DNA from 2 places in the Pseudomonas sp. FG6 genome. Region 2 is predicted to be linked to the other one. Evidence: predicted binding sites of a transcription regulator. Region 2 holds the regulator's gene; the other holds the start of a gene.

Region 1 (5,644 bases), on a different contig from region 2:
CCGGCTCTTGCAGGTAATCCAGTTCTTCGCGGGTACGAATAAAGGTCGCCACCGGAAACCGCTTGCTGGCGAGCAATTCGAAGAACGTCTGGAAGGGGATCAGCGCCGGCACCCGGGCGACTTGCCACCCCGTGGTTTCGCCCAGCACTTGGTTGATTTCGCTCAGTTGCGGGATGCGGTCGTGGGGCAGGCCCAACTTGTCGATGCCGTCCAGGTATTCCTGGCACGCACGGCCTTCGATGACTTTCAGTTGGCGGGTGATCAGCGTATTCCACACTGCATGTTCTTCGGCGGTGTAGTGGATAAAACCTTGCGCATCGGGCTCTCGGGCCACGTACTGCGTCTGCTTCATGCTGCTCTCCTGCTGATTTCCCTCAAGGGGAAGACTGTTTGTTGTTATGTCCAGCGATGTATTAGAGATAGCGCGAAGCGGGGCCTTGTGCAGCGGGCCGGGCCGGGCGGAAAGGTGTGAAAGGGCGCTAGTTCGTAAGGTTTTCGTTACGATTGGTCTGGCGCTGCGCCGCTATCGGGATTTTCAGGTGGGAATCGGCCTGCAACTGTCACATAATCTTGACGGTTATTTGCGCAACGGGTCAGAAACCTGTGGCGAGGGAGCTTGCTCCCGCTGGGCTGCGAAGCAGCCCCTACTCTCATTGCTTGCACACATCTACATCGAGCCCTTTCATGCGCATCAAAGTCCATTGCCAGAACCGCATCGGCATCCTGCGGGACATCCTCAACCTGCTGGTGGAGTACGGCATCAACGTCGCCCGGGGTGAGGTGGGCGGCGAACATGGCAACGCGATCTACTTGCACTGCCCGAACCTGATCAACATCCAGTTCCAGGCGCTGCGTCCGAAATTCGAAGGAATCGCCGGTGTCTTTGGCGTCAAGCGCGTAGGACTGATGCCCAGCGAGCGTCGGCACATGGAACTCAACGCCTTGTTGGGCGCCTTGGAGTTTCCGGTGCTGTCCATCGACATGGGCGGCTCCATCGTCGCGGCCAACCGGGCGGCGGCGCAGCTGCTCGGCGTGCGGGTGGACGAGGTGCCAGGGATCCCGTTGTCCCGTTACGCCGAGGACTTTGACCTGCCGGAACTGGTGCGCGCCAACCAGTCGCGCATCAACGGGCTGCGGGTCAAGGTCAAGGGCGATGTGTTCCTCGCCGACATCGCCCCGCTGCAATCGGAGCACGACGACAGCGAAGCGATGGCCGGTGCGGTGTTGACGCTGCACCGGGCCGACCGGGTGGGCGAGCGCATCTACAACGTGCGCAAGCAGGAGTTGCGCGGCTTCGACAGTATTTTCCAGAGTTCGAAGGTCATGGCGGCAGTGGTCCGCGAGGCCCGGCGCATGGCGCCGCTGGATGCGCCGCTATTGATAGAAGGCGAAACGGGAACCGGCAAGGAGCTGCTGGCCCGCGCCTGTCACCTGGCGAGCCCGCGGGGCCAGTCGCCGTTGATGGCGCTCAACTGTGCCGGGCTGCCGGAGTCCATGGCCGAGACAGAATTGTTCGGCTATGGCCCCGGCGCTTTCGAAGGGGCCCGGGCCGAAGGCAAGCTGGGGCTGCTGGAGCTCACCGCAGGCGGGACGCTGTTTCTCGATGGGGTAGGGGAAATGAGCCCGCGCCTGCAAGTGAAACTGCTGCGCTTTTTGCAGGACGGCTGCTTCCGCCGGGTCGGCAGCGACGAAGAGGTCTACCTCGACGTGCGGGTGATCTGCGCGACCCAGGTGGACCTGTCCGAACTCTGCGCCCGAGGCGAATTCCGTCAGGATTTGTACCACCGCTTGAACGTTCTCTCCCTGCACATCCCGCCGCTGCGCGAATGCCTGGATGGCCTGATGCCGCTGGTGGAGCATTTTCTCGACCAGGCCAGTCGGCAAATCGGCTGTCCATTGCCCAAGCTGGTGCCGGCGGCCATGGATCGCCTCAAGCACTACCATTGGCCGGGCAATGTCCGACAGTTGGAAAACGTGCTGTTCCAGGCCGTTTCCCTGTGCGATGGCGGGACGGTAAAGGTCGAACACATCCGTTTGCCGGACTATGGCGTGCGCCAACCCCTTGGCGACTTTTCCCTGGACGGCGGCCTGGACGAGATCGTCGGACGCTTCGAGAAGGCGGTGCTGGAGCGGCTGTATTCCGAACACCCCAGCAGCCGACAACTGGGCAAGCGGCTGGGGGTGTCCCATACGACCATTGCCAATAAGCTGCGTGAGTATGAGGTGGGCAAGGAAGCCGGTGCGTGAATATAGGCATTTTCGTGGCGAGGGAGCTTGCTCCCGCTGGGCTGCGTAGCGGCCCTACACTTTTTGGCGATTGCTGCGCAATCGAGCGGGAGCAAGCTCCCTCGCCACAGGTATTCGCCTTTAAACCAAGTGTTGCCGTGAAGCGGCATCACACCGCCGGTTTTTCGACTTCGATACATTTCCCCCATTCCCTCTCGAACCCTTCAACCCCTTTGTTTACCGGGGTCTGATGCGCCAGAAAAAAGTTGGTCTGCAAATTGCTTATGGCTGTGCGACACAGCAGTGGGCGGCAAACGTCCGGCATGCAGAGGAACGACAGTGGACAAGTACCTTTATGTGGCAATGACCGGCGCCAGCCAGAACGCACTGGCGCAGCGGGCCCATGCCAACAACCTGGCGAACATCTCCACCAATGGTTTTCAAAAAGACCTGGAGCAGGCGCGCTCGATGCCGGTGTTCGGCGACAGCTTTCCGGCGCGGGCGTTTGCCATGTCCGAACGGCCTGCCACCGACTTCACCCCGGGTGCGCTGGTGGAAACCGGTCGTGACCTCGATGTGGCGGTCAGTGGGCCAGGCTGGATGGCGGTGCAGAATCCCGACGGCGGTGAAAGCTACGTGCGCACCGGCAGCCTCAACGTCGATGCGCTGGGCGTGCTGCGTGCCGGCAACGGCATGCCGGTGATGGGCAACGGTGGTCCGATCGCCGTGCCGCCGGAGCAGAAAATCGAAGTGGGCGAGGACGGCACCATTAGCATCCGCGCCATGGGCGAAGGCCCGCGGGTGATGGCGGAAGTGGACCGTATCAAGCTGGTCAACCCCGACCTCAAGAACATGAACAAAGGCCTGGACGGCTCGATCCGTACCAAGGATGGCCAGCCAGCACCCGCCGACGCCAGCGTGCGCCTGGTGTCGGGGTTCCAGGAAGCGAGCAACGTCAATGCCGTGGACGAGATGACTTCGGTGCTGGCCCTGGCCAAGCAATTCGAGCTTCACGTCAAGATGATGAACACCGCCAAAGAAGGCGACGAGGCCATGGCTCGGGTCTTGCAGATCTAACCATTAATTAAAGCGTCGCGCCGAAAAACAGGCGTACGAGGAGAATCGAATGCTTCCGGCTCTATGGGTTGCCAAAACAGGTCTGTCCGCCCAGGACACCAACCTGACCACCATTTCCAACAACCTGGCGAACGTCTCGACCACGGGTTTCAAACGTGATCGCGCCGAATTCCAGGACCTGCTGTACCAGATCAAGCGCCAGCCAGGTGCCCAGTCGACCCAGGACAGCGAATTGCCGTCGGGTCTGCAAGTGGGTACCGGTGTGCGCATTGTCGGCACCCAGAAGAACTTCACTGCCGGTAGCCTGCAAACCACCGAGCAGCCACTGGACTTGGCCGTCGACGGCCGCGGTTTCTTCCAGATCCTGCAGCCGGACGGCACCACGGCCTACACCCGTGACGGTACCTTCCATCTCGACTCCAATGGTCAGATCGTCAACGCCAGCGGTTTCTCCCTGGAGCCGGCCATCGTCATCCCGAACGATGCCCAGACCTTCACGGTCGGCCGCGATGGCACGGTGTCCGTCACCCTGCCGGGCAACCCGGCTTCCCAGGTGATCGGCAACCTGCAGACCGCCGACTTCATCAACCCTGCCGGCCTGCAAGCGGTGGGTAACAACCTGTTCCTGGAAACCGCTGCCAGCGGTGCGCCGCAAGTCGGCACCCCGGGCCTGAACGGTTTCGGCACCACCCTGCAGAACACCCTGGAAACGTCCAACGTGAGCACCGTGGAGGAGATGGTCAACATGATCACCACCCAGCGCGCCTACGAGATGAACTCCAAGGTGATCTCCACCGCCGACCAGATGCTCTCGTTCGTTACGCAGAATCTGTAATTACATCTATATGAGGCGGCCCTGGTCGCCTGCGACACCAAGAGGTAGGGTCATGAATCGCTTCGTATCTGTACTGGCACTGAGTGGAATCACCGCGCTCGCCGGCTGCGTCGGGCCAACGCCAAGGCCCAATGACCCGTACTACGCTCCGGTGTTGCCGCGCACGCCGTTGCCGGCCGCCGCCAACAATGGCGCAATCTACCAGGCCGGTTTCGAGCAGAACCTGTACACGGACCGCAAGGCCTTCCGGGTCGGTGACATCATCACCATCACCCTGAACGAGCGGACCCAGGCCAGCAAGGACGCCAATGCGCAGATCGACAAGACCAGCAAGACCAGCGTTGGCCTGACGTCGTTGTTCGGCTCGAGCCTGACCACCAACAACCCGATCGGCAGCAATGACCTGAGCCTCAACGCCGGCTATGGCTCCGACCGTGCTACCAAGGGCGACAGCAAGTCCGGCCAGAGCAACAGCTTGACCGGTTCGATTACCGTGACCGTCGCCGACGTGCTGCCCAACGGCATCATCGCCGTGCGCGGCGAGAAGTGGCTGACCCTCAACACCGGTGACGAGCTGGTGCGCATCGCCGGCATGGTTCGTGCCGACGACATTGCCACCGACAACACGGTGCCGTCGACTCGTGTGGCCGATGCGCGCATCACCTACTCCGGTACCGGGGCCTTTGCCGACGCGAGTCAGCCGGGCTGGTTCGACCGTTTCTTCCTCAGCCCGAAGTTCCCTTTCTAGGTGGCCCAGTTGAATCTCAAGCGGTTGACTCTTAAACAGCTGTTGGTCGGCGCGTTGGTGATGGCGGCAGCTTTCAGCGCTCAAGCCGAGCGCCTGAAGGACATCGCCAGCATCTCCGGCGTGCGTTCCAACCAACTGATCGGCTACGGCCTGGTCGTGGGCCTGAACGGCACCGGTGACCAGACCACCCAGACGCCATTCACTTTGCAGACCTTCAACAACATGTTGTCGCAGTTCGGCATCAAGGTGCCGGCCGGTTCCGGCAACGTGCAGTTGAAGAACGTCGCGGCAGTGTCGATCAGTGCCGATCTGCCGGCGTTCGCCAAACCTGGCCAGCAAGTGGATGTCACCGTTTCGTCCATCGGTAACTCCAAGAGCCTGCGTGGCGGCACCTTGTTGCTGACGCCCCTCAAGGGTATCGATGGCAACGTCTACGCCATTGCCCAGGGCAACCTGGTGGTGGGCGGTTTCGATGCTTCGGGTGCAGACGGTTCGAAAATCACCGTCAACGTTCCGTCAGCCGGTCGTATCCCGGGTGGTGCCTCGGTGGAACGTTCGGTGCCGAGTGGGTTCAACCAGGGCAACAGCCTGACGCTGAACCTCAACCGTTCCGACTTCACCACTGCCAAGCGTATCGTCGACAAGATCAACGACATGCTCGGCCCTGGCGTGGCCCAGGCCATCGACGGCGGCTCGATTCGCGTCACCGCGCCGCTGGATCCGAGTCAGCGGGTCGACTATCTGTCGATCCTGGAAAA
Region 2 (5,644 bases):
CCCGTACCGACCTGTGAAGTACCGGTGCTGTTTTCGGCCGAGCTGGCCGGTGGCTTGTTCGGCAGCTTCCTGTCGGCGGTGTCCGGCGGCAACCTGTATCGCAAGTCCTCGTTCCTCGAGGGCGCACTGGGCCAGAAGCTGTTCCCGGAATGGATGACCATCGACGAACGTCCGCACCTGGTGCAGGCCATGGGCAGCTCGGCGTTCGACGGTGATGGCCTGGCCACCTATGCCAAGCCGTTCGTCGAGCGCGGCGAGTTGGTGTCCTACATCCTCGGCACCTATTCGGGCCGCAAGCTGGGCATGCCGAGCACTGCCAATGCCGGTGGCGTGCATAACCTGTTCGTGACCCACGGCGATGAAGACCAGGCCGCCTTGCTGCGGCGAATGGGGCGAGGCCTGCTGGTAACTGAACTGATGGGCCATGGCCTGAACATGGTGACCGGCGATTACTCCCGTGGTGCTGCGGGATTCTGGGTCGAGAACGGCGAGATCCAGTTCCCGGTCCAGGAAGTGACCATCGCCGGTAACCTGCGCGACATGTTCAAGCAGATCGTGGCCGTGGGCAGCGACCTGGAGCTGCGCAGCAACATTCGCACAGGTTCGGTGTTGATCGAGCGGATGACGGTGGCGGGTAGCTGACCTGGCCGCAATGAAAAAGGCGCGCCGTCCTTTGGATGGCGCGCCTTTTTTGGGTTCGCAGAACCTTCTGTGGTGAGGGAGCTTGCTCCCGCTCGGTTGCGAAGCAACCGCAAAAAGCTTGGGGGCTGCTGCGCAGCCCAGCGGGAGCAAGCTCCCTCGCCACAGCAAGCCTACAGCAAGCCTACCTCAAGCAAGCCTACCTCAAGCAAGCCTACAGCAAGCCTACCTCAAGCAAGCCTGCCTCAAGCCTGCCTCAAGCCTAGCTCGAAGCAGCCTCATCCTTTTCAAGCCTGCATCGGCCAGGGGCGATCAACCGCCTTCGTCGAAGTAATTGTTGATCAGGGCCACCAGGGCATCCATGGCTTCCTGCGCCTGTTCACCTTCGGTCGCCAAGTGGATCTTGGTGCCCTTGCCGGCGGCGAGCATCATCATTGCCATGATGCTTTTACCATCGACCGTGGTCTCGGGCGTGCGGCCAACCCGGATCGTGGTCTCGGGAAACTGGCCCGCCACCCCGACGAACTTGGCCGATGCCCGGGCATGCAGGCCCAACTTGTTGATGATTTCAATTTCCCGAGCAGGCATCGCGATGTGGATCCTTTAGCTGAGGTCGCGGTGGCGAACCTGGACGTTCTTCAGGGACTGTTGCAGGAGCTGACCCAGGCGTTCGGTCAGGTAGACAGAGCGGTGATGACCACCGGTACAGCCGATGGCGATCGTCACGTAGGCGCGGTTGCTCGCGGCAAAGCGCGGCAGCCATTTGAGCAGGTAGCTGGAAATGTCCTGGAACATGTCTTCGACATCCGGCTGGGCGGCCAGATAGTCGATCACCGGTTGGTCGAGCCCGGACTGCTCACGCAATTCCGGCTTCCAATACGGGTTGGGCAGGCAGCGCACGTCAAACACCAGGTCGGCGTCCACCGGCATGCCACGCTTGAAACCGAACGACTCCACCAGGAATGCGGTACCCGGCTCCGGCTGGTTCAGCAGGCGCAGCTTGATGGTGTCACGCAACTGGTACAGGTTCAGGTTCGTGGTGTTGATCTTCAGGTCCGCCAGGTCCGCGATGGGGCCCAGCAGTTGGGTCTCGTCCTCGATGGCTTCGGCCAGGGAACGGCTGGCGTTGCTCAGGGGGTGGCGACGACGGGTTTCGGAAAAACGCTTGAGCAGGGTTTCTTCGTCGGCGTCCAGGTACAGCACGTCGCACTGGATGTGCCGGCTGCGGACTTCTTCGAGCAATTGCGGGAAGCGCGACAGATGGCTCGGCAGGTTGCGGGCATCGATGGACACCGCCACCAGCGGTTGCGCCAGCTCGGTATTGATCAGTGCGCGTTCGGCCAGTTCCGGCAGCAAGCCGGCCGGCAGGTTGTCGATGCAATAGTAGCCGTTGTCCTCAAGGACGTTGAGGGCGGTACTCTTACCGGAGCCGGAGCGGCCGCTGACGATGATCAGGCGCATGTTCAGTGACCGTTCTGCTCGTCCAGGACAACCTGGTACAAGGCTTCGTTATTCGGTGCGCTGCGCAGTTTTTCGCGCACTTCCTTGCGGTCCAGCATGCTGGCAATCTGGCGCAGCAGCTCCAGGTGCGCATCGGTCGCCGCTTCCGGCACCAACAGCACGAACAGCAGGTCGACCGGTGCGCCGTCGATGGCGTCGAACTCTATGGCGGCTTCAAGGTGCAGTAGCGCACTGATGGGCGCGGTACAACCTTTGAGGCGGCAGTGAGGAATGGCGATGCCGTTGCCAAAACCGGTGGAACCGAGTTTTTCACGGGCAACCAGGGCCTCGAAGACATCCTGCATTTCCAGATCCGGTACTTCCCGGTGGATCAGGTTGGCGATTTGTTCGAGGGCTTTTTTCTTGCTGCCACCCGGCGCGTTCACCTGGGAACGGCCGGGGGTCAGGATGGTTTCTAGTCGGATCATGGATTGAGGGGGTTAACGACCGGTCGCGCCCTGGAGGAGGCTCTGGGTCTTTTCCTTATGCTTTTTAAGTTGGCGATCCAGCTTGTCGGTCAGCAGGTCAATCGCGGCGTACATGTCTGTGTGCTCTGCGTTCGCAACCACTTCTCCGCCGGGGATATGCAGCGTGGCTTCGATTTTCTGCAGCAGCTTCTCGACGTTCATCGTGACTTGCACATTGGTGATCTTGTCGAAATGCCTTTCCAATCGGTCGAGTTTTTCGCCGATGTAGGTGCGCAGGGGTTCGGTCACTTCCAGTTGGTGTCCACTGATGTTGACTTGCATACAGCTTCTCCTTCGTTGCCAGTGCATAAAGCGGCAGGCAGAAATGCCTGCCACTGGAACGCTGTGGCGGGGCCCGCTACATCAACCGCTTGCGTTCGCTCGAAGGTGCGATCCCGAGGGATTCGCGGTACTTGGCGACGGTACGGCGGGCCACCTGAATGCCTTGTGCCTCCAGTAAACCAGCGATCTTGCTGTCACTCAACGGCTTTTTCTGATTTTCCGCAGCCACCAGTTTCTTGATGATCGCGCGGATGGCCGTGGACGAGCATTCGCCGCCTTCGGAGGTGCTGACGTGGCTGGAGAAAAAGTATTTCAGCTCATAGATACCCCGAGGGGTATGCATGAATTTCTGGGTGGTCACCCGGGAAATTGTCGACTCGTGCATGCCCACCGCTTCGGCGATGTCATGCAGGACCAACGGTTTCATCGCTTCGTCGCCGTACTCCAGGAAGCCGCGCTGATGCTCGACGATCTGGGTGGCTACTTTCATCAGGGTCTCGTTGCGGCTTTGCAGGCTCTTGATGAACCAGCGCGCCTCCTGCAACTGGTTGCGCATGAAGGTGTTGTCGGCGCTGGTGTCGGCACGCCTGACGAAGCCTGCGTATTGGGCGTTGACCCGCAGCTTGGGCACCGACTCCTGGTTGAGCTCCACCAGCCAGCGATCGTTGTGCTTGCGCACGATCACGTCGGGCACGACGTATTCGGGTTCGGTGGACTCGATCTGCGAGCCCGGTCGCGGATTAAGGCTCTGGACCAGCTCGATCACCTGGCGCAGCTCATCTTCCTTGAGCTTCATGCGTCGCATCAGTTGGCTGTAGTCGCGGCCGCCCAGCAGGTCGATGAAATCGGTGACCAGTCGCTTGGCCTCGGTCAGCCAAGGTGTCTTGGCGGGCAGCTGGCGCAGTTGCAGCAACAGGCATTCGCCCAGGTTGCGGGCGGCGACGCCGGCCGGCTCGAACTGTTGGATGCGGTGCAGGACGGCCTCGATCTCGTCCAGCTCGATATCCAGCTCAGGGTCGAAGGCTTCGAGGATTTCTTCGAGGGTCTCGTCCAGGTAGCCTTGGTTGTTGATGCAGTCGATCAGGGTGACGGCGATCAGGCGATCGGTGTCGGACATCGGCGCCAGGTTCAATTGCCACAGCAGGTGGCTTTGCAGGCTCTCGCCGGCGGACGTGCGGGTGGTGAAATCCCACTCGTCGTCGTCACTGCTTGGCAGGCTGCTGGCGCTGGTCTGGTAGACGTCTTCCCAGGCCGTGTCGACCGGAAGGTCGTTGGGGATGCGTTCGTTCCACTCGCCTTCCTCGAGGTTGTCCACCGTTGGGGCGGCTTCCTGGTAGGACGGTTCCGGGGCTTCGGTATTGGGCTTTTGCTCGACGTTATCGGCCATTGGGTCGGAGTTGTCGAAGTCGTCGCCTTCTTCCTGGCGTTCGAGCATCGGATTGGACTCCAACGCTTCCTGGATTTCCTGTTGCAGGTCCAGGGTCGACAATTGGAGCAGGCGGATGGCCTGTTGCAGCTGCGGTGTCATCGTCAGCTGCTGGCCCATTCTCAAGACTAGCGATGGTTTCATGGCAGGGGCTTAACACCTTATTCGCCGGCGCACATGCGCCATCCACTACAGGGCGCCGGAGCGCCAAACTTAAGCAAATTATATGCCTGAAACTGAAGTGTTTGCCTAGGGCGCCGCCATAATAAAATTTAGCGGCGCCGGGACGATTTGCCAGACACTTTGCGCTTACAGGCGGAACTCATGGCCCAGGTACACTTCCTTGACCAGATCGTTGGCCAGGATGGTTTCGGCATCGCCTTCGGCAATCAGTTGGCCGTCGTTGACGATATAGGCGGTTTCGCAGATATCCAGTGTCTCACGCACGTTGTGGTCGGTGATCAGTACGCCGATCCCCTTGGCCTTGAGGTGGTGGATGATCTGCTTGATGTCGCCGACCGAGATCGGGTCCACACCGGCGAAGGGTTCGTCGAGCAGGATGAACTTCGGTGCGGTGGCCAGGGCCCGGGCAATCTCCACGCGGCGTCGCTCGCCACCGGACAGGCTCATGCCGAGGTTGTCACGGATGTGGCTGATGTGGAATTCCTGCAGCAGGCTTTCCAGTTCCTGGCGACGACCGGCCTTGTCGAGCTCCTTGCGGGTCTCGAGGATGGCCATGATGTTGTCGGCAACCGACAGTTTGCGGAAGATCGACGCTTCTTGCGGCAGGTAGCCGATACCCGCCTTCGCCCGACCGTGCATCGGCTGGTGGCTGACGTCCAGGTCGTCGATCAGTACGCGACCCTGGTCGGCCTGGACCAGGCCCACGATCATGTAGAAGCAGGTGGTCTTGCCCGCGCCGTTGGGGCCGAGCAGGCCGACGATCTGGCCGCTGTCGATGGACAGGCTGACATCACGTACGACTTGACGGCTCTTGTAGCTCTTGGCCAAGTGCTGAGCTTTCAGAGTTGCCATTTACTGGGCCTTTTGCTCGGTTTTCTTTTTAGGCTGGATCACCATGTCGATCCGCGGCCGCTGCTCGGTCACTTTGTTGCCGGTGGCGCGGCCGGCGCTGGCCAGCTTCTTGTTGGTGTCATAGACGATTTTCTCGCCCTGGGTCACGTTGCCGTCCTTGTCGACGACCTTGGCGCGGTCGATCAGTACGACGCGGTCCTGGGAGGCGTGATACTGGATGGTCACCCCATAGCCCTGGACTGGCTTGGTGTCGCCTGCGGTTTGCAACTGCTCGAAATAGGCGAGGTTGCCCACC

Evidence for each region. The regulator sigma-54, encoded in region 2, starts transcription at its own class of promoters, with help from an activator protein. The targets are predictions, from matches to a motif close to ANTGGCATNNANNTTGCTNT.
Region 1: the regulator sigma-54 is predicted to act here: its motif matches at 2,492-2,511, upstream of ACODSJ_RS13295 (flagellar basal body rod protein FlgF).

The regions. Positions count from the first base shown of each region.
Region 1 is NZ_JBMDJD010000017.1:44,019-49,662, forward strand. Features, by position in the region: gene phhA (phenylalanine 4-monooxygenase) at 1-352, opposite strand, end outside; gene ACODSJ_RS13290 (sigma-54-dependent transcriptional regulator) at 685-2,247, shown strand; gene ACODSJ_RS13295 (flagellar basal body rod protein FlgF) at 2,566-3,303, shown strand; gene flgG (flagellar basal-body rod protein FlgG) at 3,353-4,138, shown strand; gene flgH (flagellar basal body L-ring protein FlgH) at 4,191-4,886, shown strand; gene ACODSJ_RS13310 (flagellar basal body P-ring protein FlgI) at 4,947-5,644, shown strand, end outside.
Region 2 is NZ_JBMDJD010000014.1:119,389-125,032, forward strand. Features, by position in the region: gene pmbA (metalloprotease PmbA) at 1-642, shown strand, start outside; gene ACODSJ_RS11740 (HPr family phosphocarrier protein) at 952-1,227, opposite strand; gene rapZ (RNase adapter RapZ) at 1,243-2,100, opposite strand; gene ptsN (PTS IIA-like nitrogen regulatory protein PtsN) at 2,103-2,567, opposite strand; gene hpf (ribosome hibernation-promoting factor, HPF/YfiA family) at 2,580-2,888, opposite strand; gene ACODSJ_RS11760 (RNA polymerase factor sigma-54) at 2,965-4,458, opposite strand; gene lptB (LPS export ABC transporter ATP-binding protein) at 4,624-5,349, opposite strand; gene lptA (lipopolysaccharide transport periplasmic protein LptA) at 5,350-5,644, opposite strand, start outside.